2 regions of the Clostridium sp. DL1XJH146 genome follow, and region 2 is predicted to be linked to the other one. Evidence: a T-box and tRNA genes for the amino acid it is inferred to sense, from the RefSeq annotation. Region 2 holds a T-box; the other holds one or more tRNA genes.
The links. A T-box is a leader RNA that pairs with one kind of tRNA and senses whether it is charged. The one in region 2 lies ahead of tyrS (tyrosine--tRNA ligase), so its partner is inferred to be a tRNA-Tyr.
Positions count from the first base shown of each region.

Region 1: it encodes a tRNA-Tyr, which carries the amino acid that the T-box ahead of tyrS (tyrosine--tRNA ligase) is inferred to sense. The anticodon was not compared.

Region 1 covers NZ_JBTVVN010000025.1:18,588-26,181, forward strand. The annotation lists gene ACVHXK_RS12370 (hypothetical protein) at 1-616, shown strand, start outside; tRNA gene ACVHXK_RS12375 (tRNA-Thr) at 876-951, shown strand; tRNA gene ACVHXK_RS12380 (tRNA-Tyr) at 957-1,041, shown strand; tRNA gene ACVHXK_RS12385 (tRNA-Val) at 1,050-1,125, shown strand; tRNA gene ACVHXK_RS12390 (tRNA-Tyr) at 1,146-1,230, shown strand; SAM riboswitch class I at 1,429-1,529, shown strand; gene metK (methionine adenosyltransferase) at 1,595-2,770, shown strand; gene ACVHXK_RS12400 (hypothetical protein) at 2,978-3,106, shown strand; gene ACVHXK_RS12405 (M48 family metallopeptidase) at 3,366-4,118, shown strand; gene ACVHXK_RS12410 (efflux RND transporter periplasmic adaptor subunit) at 4,275-5,633, shown strand; gene ACVHXK_RS12415 (ABC transporter ATP-binding protein) at 5,677-6,375, shown strand; gene ACVHXK_RS12420 (ABC transporter permease) at 6,414-7,594, shown strand, end outside.
Region 2 covers NZ_JBTVVN010000033.1:6,668-14,261, reverse strand. The annotation lists gene ACVHXK_RS14270 (ABC transporter substrate-binding protein) at 1-469, shown strand, start outside; gene ACVHXK_RS14265 (amino acid ABC transporter permease) at 575-1,267, shown strand; gene ACVHXK_RS14260 (amino acid ABC transporter ATP-binding protein) at 1,269-1,994, shown strand; T-box leader at 2,156-2,416, shown strand; gene tyrS (tyrosine--tRNA ligase) at 2,650-3,870, shown strand; gene ACVHXK_RS14250 (GreA/GreB family elongation factor) at 4,061-4,525, shown strand; gene ACVHXK_RS14245 (metallophosphoesterase) at 4,679-5,362, shown strand; gene ACVHXK_RS14240 (GTP pyrophosphokinase) at 5,381-6,169, shown strand; gene leuS (leucine--tRNA ligase) at 6,393-7,594, opposite strand, start outside.

The DNA.
Region 1 (7,594 bases), on a different contig from region 2:
TTATAATTTAAATGGGAAACAAGAGTGTGCTGAAATAATTGATAGAGAAAAAATTGAAGTAAGAGAATATCAAGATTCACAAGTAATAAATAATACCACTATTAAAGATAATATAGAAGAGGTAAAAGAAAATTGTAATAATGATGAGGATGTTACTAAAGCATGTATCGATATGAAAAACAATAATGAGGAAAAAAAAATAATTGAGAATCTAAATAATTCAAATAATTCAAATAATGCAAATAATGCAAATTGCAATGAAAAAGATGATATTGGTATCATCCAAAATGAAAAAAATACAAGTCAAAAAAATGAAAATATTGATGAAATTTACATATTAAATGAAAAAGATGTATCAGTTTTTAAAGTTGATGCAGATAAAATTCTTGATGAATTAACATTAAATGAGAAGAAAACATTGTTGTTTTTAGGAACTAAATTTTCACCAATTGATTATGTTAAAATAAAAAATTATTTGTATATGGATGATAGAGAAGAAGGGGTGTCGTGTGCTCTTAAGTTAGCAGAGAAGAGATTGACAAATGAGGATTTTAAAAAAATGGAGGATGTAATTGATGAGTATATAGACGTTGATGCAGTAGAGAAAAAGGATTAAAATTAATGGCTTTTTCTATATAGTATACATATAGTTATTATGTGTTTTTAAGTGAATTTAAAAGATTGTTATTAATTTTAAAATAAAGAGCAATTTTTTAAAAAGTATTACCCTATGAATAAAAGAGTAATTAAGATATATTTGTAGTAAAATGAAGTTTAGTTGGATAAAATGGTCCTAAATGGAGTTTGAAATAAAAAGAATATCTAGGTATACTATAACTCGTCGGTAAAACAATATAAAACATAAAAATAAATGCGCTGGTATAGCTCAATTGGTAGAGCAACTGACTTGTAATCAGTAGGTTCTGGGTTCAATTCCTAGTACCAGCACCATGTGTGGAGGAGTTCCCGAGTGGCCAAAGGGGGCAGACTGTAAATCTGTTGCGTTTCGCTTCGATGGTTCGAATCCGTCTTCCTCCACCATTTACCATGGGCGCATAGCTCAGCTGGGAGAGCACCTGCCTTACAAGCAGGGGGTCACAGGTTCGAGCCCTGTTGTGCCCACCATGTACAATTTAATATATTTTGGAGGAGTTCCCGAGTGGCCAAAGGGGGCAGACTGTAAATCTGTTGCGTTTCGCTTCGATGGTTCGAATCCGTCTTCCTCCACCAAAAGAGTATTACAAGTTGTAATACTCTTTTTATATAGAGTTTACACAATACCGTAGCTGTTATATAAATATTGTAGCGTAAAGATTAAATTTTATTATACAGTTTATTAACAAAGAATAAATTATAGATATAATTTATTGACAGTGTTTTTTCAGTGTGGTAATATAACATTGATTTTAAATAAATTAAATATAGTTCTACTTATCAAGAGAGGTGGAGGGACGTGGCCCTATGAAACCCAGCAACCTGTACAAAAGTGCAAGGTGCTAATTCCAGCAGCTAAAGCTGCAAGATGAGTGAGTCGTTTATGAAAATAACCTCTTCACTTTTGTGGAGAGGTTTTATTATTGGAGGGGGAAATTTTATGAAAAAATTATTCACATCAGAATCAGTTACAGAAGGGCACCCAGATAAAATCTGTGATCAAATATCAGATTCAATACTAGATGCAATAATGGAAAAAGACCCAAATGGTAGAGTAGCATGTGAAACTGCTGTAACAACAGGTATGGTATTAGTTATGGGAGAAATATCAACTGATTGTTATGTTGATATTCCTAAAGTTGTAAGGAATACTATAAAAGAAATTGGATATACAAGAGCTAAATACGGATTTGATGCTGATACTTGTTCAGTAATTACTTCTATTGATGAGCAATCAGGGGATATCGCTATGGGAGTTAATGAAGCATTAGAATCAAAAGAAGGCAAAAAAGATAATACTGAAGCAGTAGGTGCAGGAGACCAAGGGATGATGTTTGGTTATGCTACCAATGAAACTGAAGAATATATGCCATTACCTATAAGCATGGCTCACAAATTAGCAAGAAGATTAACTGAAGTAAGAAAAAATGGGACTTTAAGCTATTTGAGACCTGATGGTAAAACACAGGTTACAGTTGAATATGACGGAGATAAAGTTGCAAGGATAGAAACTATAGTAATTTCTACACAGCATGATGCAAACGTAACACAAGAAACTATTCGAGAAGATTTAATAAATTATGTTGTTAAAGAGATTGTTCCAGAAGAATTATTAGATGAAAATACTAATTATTTTATCAATCCTACGGGAAGATTTGTAATTGGTGGACCACAAGGGGATTCTGGTTTAACTGGTAGAAAAATAATTGTTGATACTTATGGTGGTATGGGAAGACATGGTGGTGGAGCTTTTTCAGGAAAAGACTGTACAAAAGTTGATAGGTCAGCTGCTTATGCTGCTAGATGGGTAGCTAAAAATTTAGTTGCTGCTGGTGTTGCTGATAAGCTAGAAATACAGTTAGCTTATGCGATAGGTGTAGCTAAACCAGTATCAATAACTGTAGACACTTTTGGTACATCAAAATATGCAGAAGATAAAATAGTAGAAATAGTAGAAAAAGTATTTGATTTAAGACCAGGTGCTATAATCGCAGAGTTAGAATTGAGAAGACCAATATATAGAAAGACTGCAGCTTATGGACATTTTGGAAGAACAGATGTAGATTTATCTTGGGAAAAACTTGATAAAGTAGAAGAAATAAAAAAATACTTATAAAATAAGCCATATGGCTTATTTTATTTGAAGAGTTTAATATAACGCCATATATGATATCGGGTTTTATGTAAATATGATCTATTTACAAATCGTTCAATGTAAAACAGTTTATAGATATATTTACTGATGAAGAATATTTAAATGATAAAAATAGATTTGAATAGAAAATGAATAAAAGGGTATTCTAAGTCTGAAAGGGGAGTTTTTATGAAACAAAAACATAATAAAAAAGCAATTGACGATAACAAGAAAAACAATCCTAAAAAAGCAAACCCAATAACATTGGAAGTAGATACAAATATGAAGAAAAAACCAAAAGGGATGCCAGAAATATAACTCACTATTAAATTAGTGGGTTATATTTTTGATTAAAAGCCATTTGTATATTGTTATACAAATGATAAAATGATTATTGAAGAGTTTGTTGTGAAATTTAGGTTATTTATAAATTAAGCTATATTTTAGAATATTGTTGATATTTATGCTGTTTAATTAATTCATATCAACACCTATTTAAAACATAATCTTAATATTAAAAAATTGTTATAGATGTTATATGAGTATATATAGATTATAGAAAAAACAGGAGATTAATATGAAAAAAAATAAGATTATTACTATAAAAAAGGACCACACAGAAATTAAAGCAGAATTAATTTATAGAAAAAGAAAAACTATGGAAATAAAGATCAAACCTCCAAATGAAGTGATAGTTATTGCACCTTTATTTCTAGATGAAAATCAAATAATGGATATATTGCAAGGAAAACATTCTTGGATATTAAAAAAGTTGAATTATTTTAAGGAAATTGATTATAAAAACGAAAAAAAACAATTTAAAAAGGGTAGTATTTTTTATTACCTAGGAAAAGAATATTCTCTTTCACTAAATGAGAGTAAAAATAGTGACTGTATAGATATAATTTTGATTAATAAGAAAAATAACTGCGAAAATATAATAATTAGAAAAAATATAGAAATTACTACAACAAACGAAGATATAATAAAATTGGAATTGATAAGATGGTTTAAAATAGAAGCTAGTAGAGTTATAAATAATAGAGTTGCTCATTACCAAAATATAGTTGGAGTAAGACCTATAAAAGTAAAATCAAAAGAACAAAAGAAAAGGTGGGGTAGTTGTACAAGCACAGGAAATGTTTTATTTAATTGGAGGCTAATAATGGCCCCTGTAGATGTAATAGACTATGTTGTTGTACATGAATTATGTCATCTTATCCATATGAATCATTCTAAAGACTTTTGGAGTTTGGTACAACATATAATGCCGGACTATGATATAAAGAAAAAGTGGCTTAAAGAAAATGGATTTAAGCTATTCCTTTAGAGTACATTAATAATTTAATAGATTTTTAAGACTTTCTTGTAATGAATTTAATCTTTATAGTGTAGAATAATATCTAATGGGACATAATTAATGCATTATTGTATTATTTAAATCAAAAGAGAAATAAATGATATTAAAATAAGGAGTGTAAGGGATATGAAAAAATTCTCAAAAAAAAGAATTATAATTGTAAGTGTATTAATAATTGCAGTCGCTCTGATTGCTTTAAGAGTTGTAGGTGGAAATTCTACGCCACAAGGAATATCTGTTAATACAGCTAACGTAGAGCAAGGTGATGTGGATGACTTGCTTTCTTCTGTAGGAACAATCCAATCAGAGTATACTAAAAGCTATAATGCTAAAGGTATATCTACTATAGAAACAGTAAATGTAAAAGTGGGAGATTTAGTAGAAGAAGGACAAGTTTTAGTAACATTTGATGTGGAAGATAACAGTAACTCTGTAAGATTATTAGAAATTCAATTGGATAATGCAAAACTAAGTTTACAGAGTCTTCAAAATCAAAATACAGATGCTGACGCTAAAAAGGCTGATTATAATTCACAAATTGATGATTTAGAATCAGAAATTGAATCGTTGAATAAAGAGATAGAAGATACAGAGGCATTAATTCAAGATCAAAATTCAGCTGAAGTAGAAAATACAGAGGCAAGCCAAGGACAAACTTCAGCAACACAAAATACTACATTACAAAGTCAATTAACAGCTTTGAACTCAGAAAAAACAAAAGCAGAAGCTGAAATTAGTACTTTAGAACAGAAAATAGATACTATAGTGTATGTTAAAGACACTAGTATAAAGCAAGCTGAAAATACAGTTGAATCTGCACAAATTAATTTGGACCAAGCGAAATCAGTAGAAATTGAGGAGAAAATTGTTGCTGAAAAAGCAGGTACTATAACAGCTGTAAATGCAGAAGAAGGAATAAGCACTAATAATGTTCAGGCAGCTGGTGGCGGATTAGTTGAAATTACAGATTTAAATGATTTGAAAATTGTTTTATATATTGATAAATATGAAGCTGGAAATGTAGCACTTGGGAATTTAGCCACAATCTATGATGGAGATAAAGAATATGAAGGAGAAGTTTCATATATTGCCCCTAAGGCAGATGATATGACAGGTAATTTATTAGTGGAAGTAAAAGTCAGTAGTGAAAATTCAGCGTTAAAAATTAATTTTGAAGCAGATGTAGATATTCTATTACAATCAGAAAAGGATGTTTTATATATTCCAGTGGAAAGTATAAAGAAGGATGAAACAGGAGAAGAATTTGTATTTGTTGTTCAAGATAGTAAAGCTGTTAAAAAAGTTATTGAAAAAGGGCTTCAATCAGATTCTTACGTAGAAATTATAAGTGGATTAGAATTAGGAGAAGAAGTTATACTTAATCCTTCAAGTGAAATTTTAGATGGGACAATTGTTTTGAACGGCTCAGAGAGTATCGAAAAAACAGGTGGTTTATTTTCAACAAGAAGAGGAATGAGTAACTAAATTCTGTGATGAAAAGAATGGCTTAGCAGGAGGAATGGTATAAATGATAGAAGTTAAAAACATAATAAAAAGATATATAACTGGAGAAATTGACTTTATGGCATTAAATGATGTTTCACTTAAAATAGAACAGGGTGAATTCACATCTATAATGGGTCCGTCAGGTTCAGGGAAATCAACACTTATGAACATTTTAGGATGTCTTGATAGACTAGATTCTGGTACTTATTTTTTAAATGGTAAAGATGTATCCAATTTAACTGAAAATGAATTGGCATTTGTAAGAAACAAAGAAATTGGTTTTGTATTTCAATCTTTTAATCTTTTGCCTAGAATGACAATACTAGAAAATGTCGAATTGCCAATGATATATGCAGGAGTATCATTAAAAGAAAGAAAACAAAGAGCTTTAGTAGCTTTAGAAAAAGTAGGACTTAGTGATAGAGTCCATCATAAATCCAATGAGATATCAGGTGGCCAAAAACAAAGAGTTGCAATAGCAAGGGCAATAGTTAATGATCCAAATGTTATAATGGCTGATGAACCAACAGGTAACTTAGATAGTAAATCTACACTGGATATTATCGATATATTTCAAAAGCTTAATGATGAGGGTAAAACTATAGTTATGGTAACACATGAGCCTGATGTTGCAAAGTATACAAAAAGAATTGTAAGATTTTTAGATGGAAAATTAGTTGGAGATAAAGAAGTTAAAGATAGATTAGTTATTACGCAATAGGAATAACTTTTAATATTTTATAGAAAATAGGTGATTTAATGAATTTTTTCGAAAGTTTGAAAATGGCTTTTGATAGTATATTAGCTAATAAAATGAGGTCCTTTCTTACAATGTTAGGTATTATAATAGGAATTAGTTCAGTTATAGCTATTTTAGCTTTAGGGTCTGGTGGAACAAATTCTATTACTGGAGAATTTGAAAAAATAGGGGCTTCGGCTGTAGTAGTTAGTGTAGATGGGAAAGTAGCTTCAGGTAGTGATTACATTACTGATGAAGATATAGAATCAATAAATAAAAATATTACAGGAGTAAAATATTTATCACCAAGCTTGTCCACAGGAGGAAGAGTTATAACAGATACTAAAAGCTTCAGTATAAGTATTTCAGGTGGTAATGATTTTTATGATGAGGCAAATGCTTTAGAAATGGTGTATGGAAGATTTTATAATCTAGATGAGGTAAACAGTGGTAAGTTAGTTACAATAATTGATGAGACTTCAGCAGAAAACTTATTTGGGTATACGAATGCAGTAGGTGAAACAATTAAAGTTAAAATTGGTGAGAATACAAAACTAATTAAAATTATAGGGATTACAGAATCAGTTACTAATTTTGGACCACCTCAAGATGAATATGTAATTGCTTATATGCCATATACTTCTTTTGAAACTTTAACTGGTAAGAGTATAGAAATTTCAAACATTAGAGTTATTGCAGAAACGCAAGATGAAGCAGAAGGAGTAGGAAATAGTATAGTTTCTTTGCTAGAAAGCAGGCATAGAAATGAAGGGCAGGAATTATATGAGATGCAAAATGTATTTGCAATGTTAGAACAGATTAATAGTGTACTTGGAATTTTCACTACATTTATAAGTGCTGTAGCTGGTATTTCTTTACTAGTTGGTGGAATAGGAGTTATGAATATAATGCTCGTTTCTGTTACAGAAAGAACAAGAGAAATTGGAATTAGAAAAGCAATTGGTGCAACAACAGGAAATATTCTAATGCAATTTTTAACAGAGTCAGCTATATTAACTATGATTGGTGGCATAATTGGAATAATTCTGGGTGTTTCACTAGCTAGTATAGCAGGTGGTTTTATGGATGTAGTTCCAGAATTCTCAGCGACTTCAATTTTATTGACGATTTTATTTTCTTCATCGATAGGCATATTCTTTGGGATTTACCCAGCAAGAAAAGCAGCTAAATTAAAACCAAT
Region 2 (7,594 bases):
TACTGAGGAAAGACAAAAACAAGTGAATTTCACAACTCCGTATTATTATGATGGAGCTCAATTTTTTGCAATTAAGGGGTCAGGACTTAATTCAATTGAAGATTTGCAAGATGGTAAAGTTGGGGTTGTTACTGGGACAACTTTCCATGATGCTTTAAATGAAATGGATAATATAAAAGAAATTCTTCAGTTTGAAAGTGATGTTGATAATATTATGGCAGCTGAACAAGGACGTTCAGATGGTTTAGTTACAGGGAAATTCGTTGGTTTGCAGGCACCTGAAAAATATGATGTGGATTTAGAACCCGTAGGCCAACTTTTATATGCAGAGGAAATAGGAATAGCTATTCGAAAAGATGATACTAAGTTATTAGAAGAGGTAAATGCAGCCTTAGCTAAAATCGTTGAAGATGGAACTTATGAAGAAATTAGCAATAAATGGTTTGGAGTTAATATTTTAGAAAAATAAATATCCTATGAAAATTTAAAATTAAATTTCATAGTGGGTTTTCTTTAGTAATGTTACCCTTTTTAGTTGAATAATAAATTAATTAATAATGGAGGAAAGATATTAATGGAAATACTCGTATCAATATTTAATAGTATAATGGACTTTTTTTCTACAGCAATTTTATTTGCTCCTAAATTTATTCCTGGTGTAATTGCAACATTGGGTTTATCCTTTTTTTCTATCCTACTAGGTATGATTTTTGGTTTAGTTACAGTATTGCTAAAATTATCACGGAAAAAAGTTTTGATGAGAATAACAGATATTTATATAACAATAGTGAGAGGTACGCCTTTATTATTACAATTAATTTTTATTTTCTATGCATTGCCTACTATAGGGATAGAGTTAGGTAGATTCACTTCTGCTATTATCGGATTAGCTTTTCATAATGGTGCATACATTAGTGAAATATTTAGGGGTTCGATTGAATCTATTCACTATGGACAAATGGAGGCAGCTCGATCTCTAGGTATGACTAAATTGCAGGCAATGAAGAGAGTTATTTTACCACAAGCATTCAAACGCTCTGTTCCAGCATTAGGGAATCAATTTATAATTGCAGTTAAAGATTCTTCTTTGGCAAGTGTTATAACAATAACAGAAATAATCCTGCTTGCAAGACAATTTTCAGCGGCTACCTTTAAAACCTTTCCAATATTATTTGTTGCTGCCTGCTACTATTTAATAATTACTATGGCATTAACAAAGATATTAAGTACCATTGAATTGAAATTAAAAGTAAATGAAAGGGGATAATATGATTAAAATAAAGAATTTGCATAAATATTATGGAAAACTTGAAGTGCTTAAAGGCATTGATATGGAAATTAATGAAAGTGAAGTTGTTTGCATAATAGGGTCTAGTGGTTCAGGTAAAAGCACTCTTCTTAGATGTATTAATTTTTTAGAAAAGAAAGATAGTGGAGAATTATGGATTGATGGTGAGATGGTAAGATTAAAAGAATCTGATATTAACAATATTAGACAAAAGGTTGGGATGGTTTTTCAAAGCTTTAATCTATTTCCTAATATGACTGCTATACAAAATGTTATGGAAGGACCTGTGACAGTTAAGAAAATAGATAAAGAAATAGCTAAGAAAGATGCGTATAGATTACTTGAAAAGGTAGGGCTAGAAGATAAAGCTGATGAATATCCAGCTATGTTATCGGGTGGTCAACAACAAAGGGTTGCTATTGCTAGAACACTTGCTATGGAACCGAAAGTTGTATTATTTGATGAACCTACATCAGCATTAGATCCTGAATTAGTAGGGGAAGTATTAAAAGTTATGAAGACACTGGCAAATGAAGGAATGACTATGATTATTGTTACTCATGAAATGGCATTTGCAAAAGAAGTTGCTGATAGAATTATATTTTTAAATGAAGGTGTTATTGCTGAAGAAGGACATCCTGAAAAAATATTCCAGCAACCTGAACATGTAAGATTGCAAGGATTTTTAGAACAAATTTTAGTGTAATAAATTATAAATAGAATAAAGACTACTATTGAATTAGATATGCACTATAAGATAAATCAGAATTAGATATGTTCTATAAGATAAATCCTTGACAATAATGTAAAATCGAATATATAATGTTATAAGATGATTTTATTAAAAAAAAATTTATGGTTATAATATGAAAAGCAATGAAGGAAAGAGTAACTGTATTGAGTATAAAGAGAGCTAGTGGCTGCTGGAAACTAGTTATGATATACAGTGAAGTACATTCTTGAGCTTTAATCTGAAAATTGAGTAAGCAATAATAAATGGTATAAATTTATTGTTTCAATTATTAGGAGGATACGTTGCCTGCGTTAAGGGTTTAAGTGGATATGAGTTTGGTTTTCTAACTAAATTGTATCAAACTGGGTGGTACCGCGGAATATTTCGTCCCTAACATTATTGTTAGAGGGCGTTTTTTTATTGTTTTATAATTTTAATGAACAATTTACAGAGTACAATTAGTTAAACATTGAGGTATTGCTAGTATTATAAGAAATTAAACAATGATTTATTTTTTTATTAAGTTGAGTATTTTTAGAAATAAAGATTTTCTGACCAAAGGGAAGAAAATCATCAGCAATTGTGCATTGCGCATTGTGCATTGTGCATTAAAAAATGGAGGTGCTTTATGAGTAACGTATACGATACTCTTATGGAGAGAGGTTATATTAAACAAACAACGCATGAAAAAGAAATCAAAGAATTACTAGATAAGGAAAAAATAACTTTTTACATTGGATTTGATCCAACGGCAGATAGTTTACACGTAGGACATTTTATTGCAATTATGTTTATGGCCCATATGCAAAGGGCAGGACATAGACCAATAGCCCTTGTTGGCGGTGGTACAGTAATGGTTGGTGATCCAAGTGGGAAAACTGATATGAGAAAAATGATGACAAAGGAAACAATAGCAGAAAATGCTAATAAAATCAAAGGACAGCTAGAAAAACTTATCGATTTTAGTGACGGAAAAGCTATTATGGATAATAATGCAAATTGGCTTTTGAATTTAAATTACGTCGACTTTTTAAGAGATATAGGAGCACATTTCTCTGTAAATAAAATGCTTACTGCTGAATGTTTTAAACAAAGATTAGAAAAAGGTCTTTCTTTTTTAGAATTTAACTATATGTTAATGCAATCATATGATTTCTTAGTTTTAAATGAAAAATATGACTGTATAATGCAACTTGGCGGAGACGATCAATGGTCAAATATGATTAATGGTATGGATTTAATAAGAAGAAAAGTCCAAAAGCCAGCTTACGCTATGACTTGCACACTTCTTACTAATAGTGAAGGAAAGAAAATGGGTAAAACAGAGAAAGGTGCTCTGTGGCTAGATCCTAAAAAAACATCACCATTTGATTTTTACCAATACTGGAGAAATGTTGCTGATTCTGATGTAGATAAATGTTTAAGACTATTAACTTTTATCCCTATGGATGAAGTAAGGAGATTGTCTTCATTAGAAGGCTCAGAAATAAATGAAGCAAAAAAAGTATTAGCATATGAAGTTACAAAACTTATTCATGGAGAAGAAGAAGCTAATAAAGCAGCAGCAGCAGCAGAGGCATTATTTGGTGGGGGAGTAGATTTAACCAATGTACCAACAGTAGAAATAACAAAAGAAGCAATAGGAGATACTATACTAAATGTATTAGCGCAAAATAAAGTATTTCCATCAAAAAAAGAAGGAAGAAGACTAATTGAACAAGGTGGTCTTACTTTAAATGATGATAAAGTAGAAGATTTGAATACTTTATTGAAGGAAGAAGATTTTAAAGATGGCTATGCATTGGTTAGAAAAGGAAAGAAAAAATACTTTAAATTAATAATTGCTTAAATTACAATAAAAAGGTATTTCCTATATGGAAAGCCTTTTTATTTGTTTAGTTATGTTTTATAATATTCATTATGTGTAAACTATTGTATAATATATAAGCTTTGTTTAGGTTATAATGTGGAATTTGCAATTAGCAATTTGCAATTAGCAATTTGCAATTAGCAATTTGAAAAAAGGGGGACTTGATTTTATGAATAATACATTGACTGAAGAAAATATGAATAAATTAAAAGAAGAATTAGATTATAGATTAACAGTAAAAAGAGCAGAAATAGCAAGGGAAAAATTAGAAGCAGCTGCACATGGCGATAGGTCTGAAAATGCAGAATATAAAGAAGCTTGTGCGAATTATAGGAAAAATGATAATAGAATACAATATTTGTATACTATGATTTCAACAGCTACTGTTATAGACGATAAAAATATAGATAAATCGCTATTAGGAGTTAATAGTAAGGCTAGAATTAAATTTATAGAGTATGAAGATGAAGACATAGTAACATTAGTGACAGTTATGGATGCAGACCCAGAAAATATGAAAGTAAGTATAGAATCAGATTTTGGAAAAGCATTAACAGGCAAAAAAGTTGGAGACATAGTTGAAGTCTGTGCTCCAAGCGAAAAATATACTGTAGAGGTATTAGAAATACTATAAGAATTAATAATATTATAATTAATAGCCTATGAAATTTTTTTGCATTTTTTGGGTATTGAATATAAGATGCTAATGTAGTATAATATTTAGCTGATGGGTTAAAATCAATTATTTTCCAAATGAGATACTTGTGCAAATTAAGGATGTGAAAAAATGGCACTATATGCTATATCAGATTTACATTTAGCTCTAAAATCTAATAAGCCTATGGATATTTTTGGAATTCAATGGGAAAATCATCATATTAAAATACAAGAAAATTGGCTAAAAAAGATAAGAGAAGAAGATACAGTTTTAATAGCAGGAGATATTTCTTGGTCTATGTCAATGAAAGAAGGCATGGAAGACTTAGAATGGATTCACAATTTGCCGGGTAAAAAAATAATATGTAAGGGTAATCATGATTATTGGTGGGGAAGCATTTCGAAGCTAAATGATTTATACGAAGATATTAGTTTTATTCAAAATAACTTTTTTGTATATGAAGATTATGCGATTTGCGGTTCAAGAGGATGGACGCTATCTAAAAATAATAAAAGTAAGCAAGATGAGAAAATAATAAAAAGAGAAATCATTAGATTTAAACTTTCTATAGAGGAAGCTAAAAAAGCTGGATATGATAAAGTGATTATAATGATGCATTATCCACCTGTAAATGAAACATTTGAAGCATCACAATTTACTGAAATATTTAAGGAATATAATGTAGAAAAAGTCATTTATGGACATCTTCATGGAATAGCTTTAAAAAATATATTTGAAGGTATGCACGATAACATTGAATATATTATGACATCTTGTGATTATATAAATTTTGATCCTATTAAACTAATGTAATAGTAAGGGGGAATCTATATGGCATCAAGACAGTGGAAAGAATTTTTAATTCCATATGCTCAGGCAGTTGAAGAATTGAAGGTAAAATTTAAAAGTGTAAGAAGAGAATACAGAAAGAGAAATGAAATTTCACCTATAGAATTTGTGACTGGAAGAGTAAAGGAATTATCTAGTATGCTTGAAAAAGCAAATAAACTTGATATACCTTTGGATAAATTAGAAGATGAAATGGAAGATATAGCTGGGATACGGATAATGTGCCAGTTTGTTGATGATATTTATAGAGTTGTTGAAATAGTAAAAGATAGAAAAGATATGACTGTAGTTTATGAAAAGGACTATATAAATAATGTAAAAGAAAGTGGATATCGAAGTTATCATATGATTATTAAATATCCTGTATACACTGCTTTTGGGGAGAAAGATATTTTAGCAGAATTGCAGATTAGAACACTCGCTATGAATTTTTGGGCAACAATAGAACATTCACTTAATTATAAGTACAAGCATAAAATACCAGAAGGAATAAAAGAAAAATTAAAAACTTCTGGAGATGCAGCTTTTACATTGGATGAAATAATGAGTGAAATAAAAGATGAAATTATGGATGCACAAAAATTATTTGAAGTAAAGTCTAGTTTAGTTACTGATATTACTAATAATATATTAACATTAATTTCTTTAGGCAAAATGGTAGAGGCAACAAAATATCAAAAACAATTAAATGAATTAGTTTCAGGTGGGGATATTTTTGAATTATCAAAACTAAAAGACAAAATATCTGTGACATTGAAAACATTGAAATGATAAATGAATTATAGTGAAAATGCAAAGACAAATGCATAATCCAAAGACAAATGCACAATGTACAATGCACAATTAAGGTGGAAATTTTTTAGCGGAGCTAAAAAATTTCTTTATTTTAATAATAATAAGGCTCAATAATCGTGGATTATTGAGCCTTATTTAAGTATTAAATTTCAGATTTTCTGACTAATGGGAAGCAAATCATCCGCACTATATTTCAAAACTATTTTGCAACTATATTAACAAGTCTTCCTTTAATAACTATAACTTTTTTAATTTCTTTGCCTTCAAGGAATTCTATGATTTTAAGAGAAGCTAAAGCTGCTTCTTTTATTTCATCTTGGGACATACCTGTTGCAATCATTATTTTGTCTTTAATCTTTCCGTTGATTTGGATTGCTATTTCAACTTCGTCTTTAATCAAAGCTTTTTGGTCAAATTCAGGCCATTTTTGATTAAACACAGAGAAATCGCCTCCGAAAGCTTCCCATTGTTCTTCACCAAAATGAGGAGCAAATGGAGCTATAATCTTAATTAGATCTAGAATAGCTTCTTTTAAGAATAGTTTATTTTTTTCTTCAGTATTTAAATACTTAGAAAAGGCATTTACAAATTCCATCAATCTAGCTATTGAAGTATTAAATTGGAATTTATCAGTATCAGTTGTAATATGTTGTATTGCATAGTGTCTTGCAAAGTTTAATTCTTTTTCTTCTTTTCCCATTTCAGTTTTAGCGTTTGTAGTAGAATCATTTTGGAGTTCTTCTCTAACAGCAGTTACCACTCTTTCGATTCTATCAACAAATTTGGACATAGATTTGATACCGTCATCACTCCATGCGCCACCTTCTGTATATGCAAATCCAAACATTAAATACATTCTAAATACATCAGCACCATATTCAGTAATATATTCATCAGGAGAAATTGTATTTCCTTTTGATTTACTCATTTTTTGACCATCTGGTCCAAGTATTAAACCTTGATGCACAAGAGATTGAAATGGCTCATCAAAATCTAAAAACTTCATATCTCTTAGCGCTTTTGTAATAAATCTTGCATAGAGTAGGTGCATACAAGCATGCTCTGGGCCGCCAACGTATTTATCTACAGGAAGCATTCTGTTAACTATATCTCTGTCAAAAGCGATATCTTCATTTTTATTATCTGCATATCTCATTTGATACCAAGAAGAGCAAACAAAAGTATCTAATGTGTCAACTTCTCTTTTGGCAGGTCCACCACACTGAGGACATGTTGTATTTACAAAATCTTCAGATTTAGCTAGTGGAGATTTGCCGTCAGGAGTAAAAGCTACATCATAAGGTAATTCTACTGGTAATTGTTCTTCTGGTACAAGTACAGTACCACATTTATCACAATATACTATAGGAATTGGAGCACCCCAATATCTTTGGCGTGATA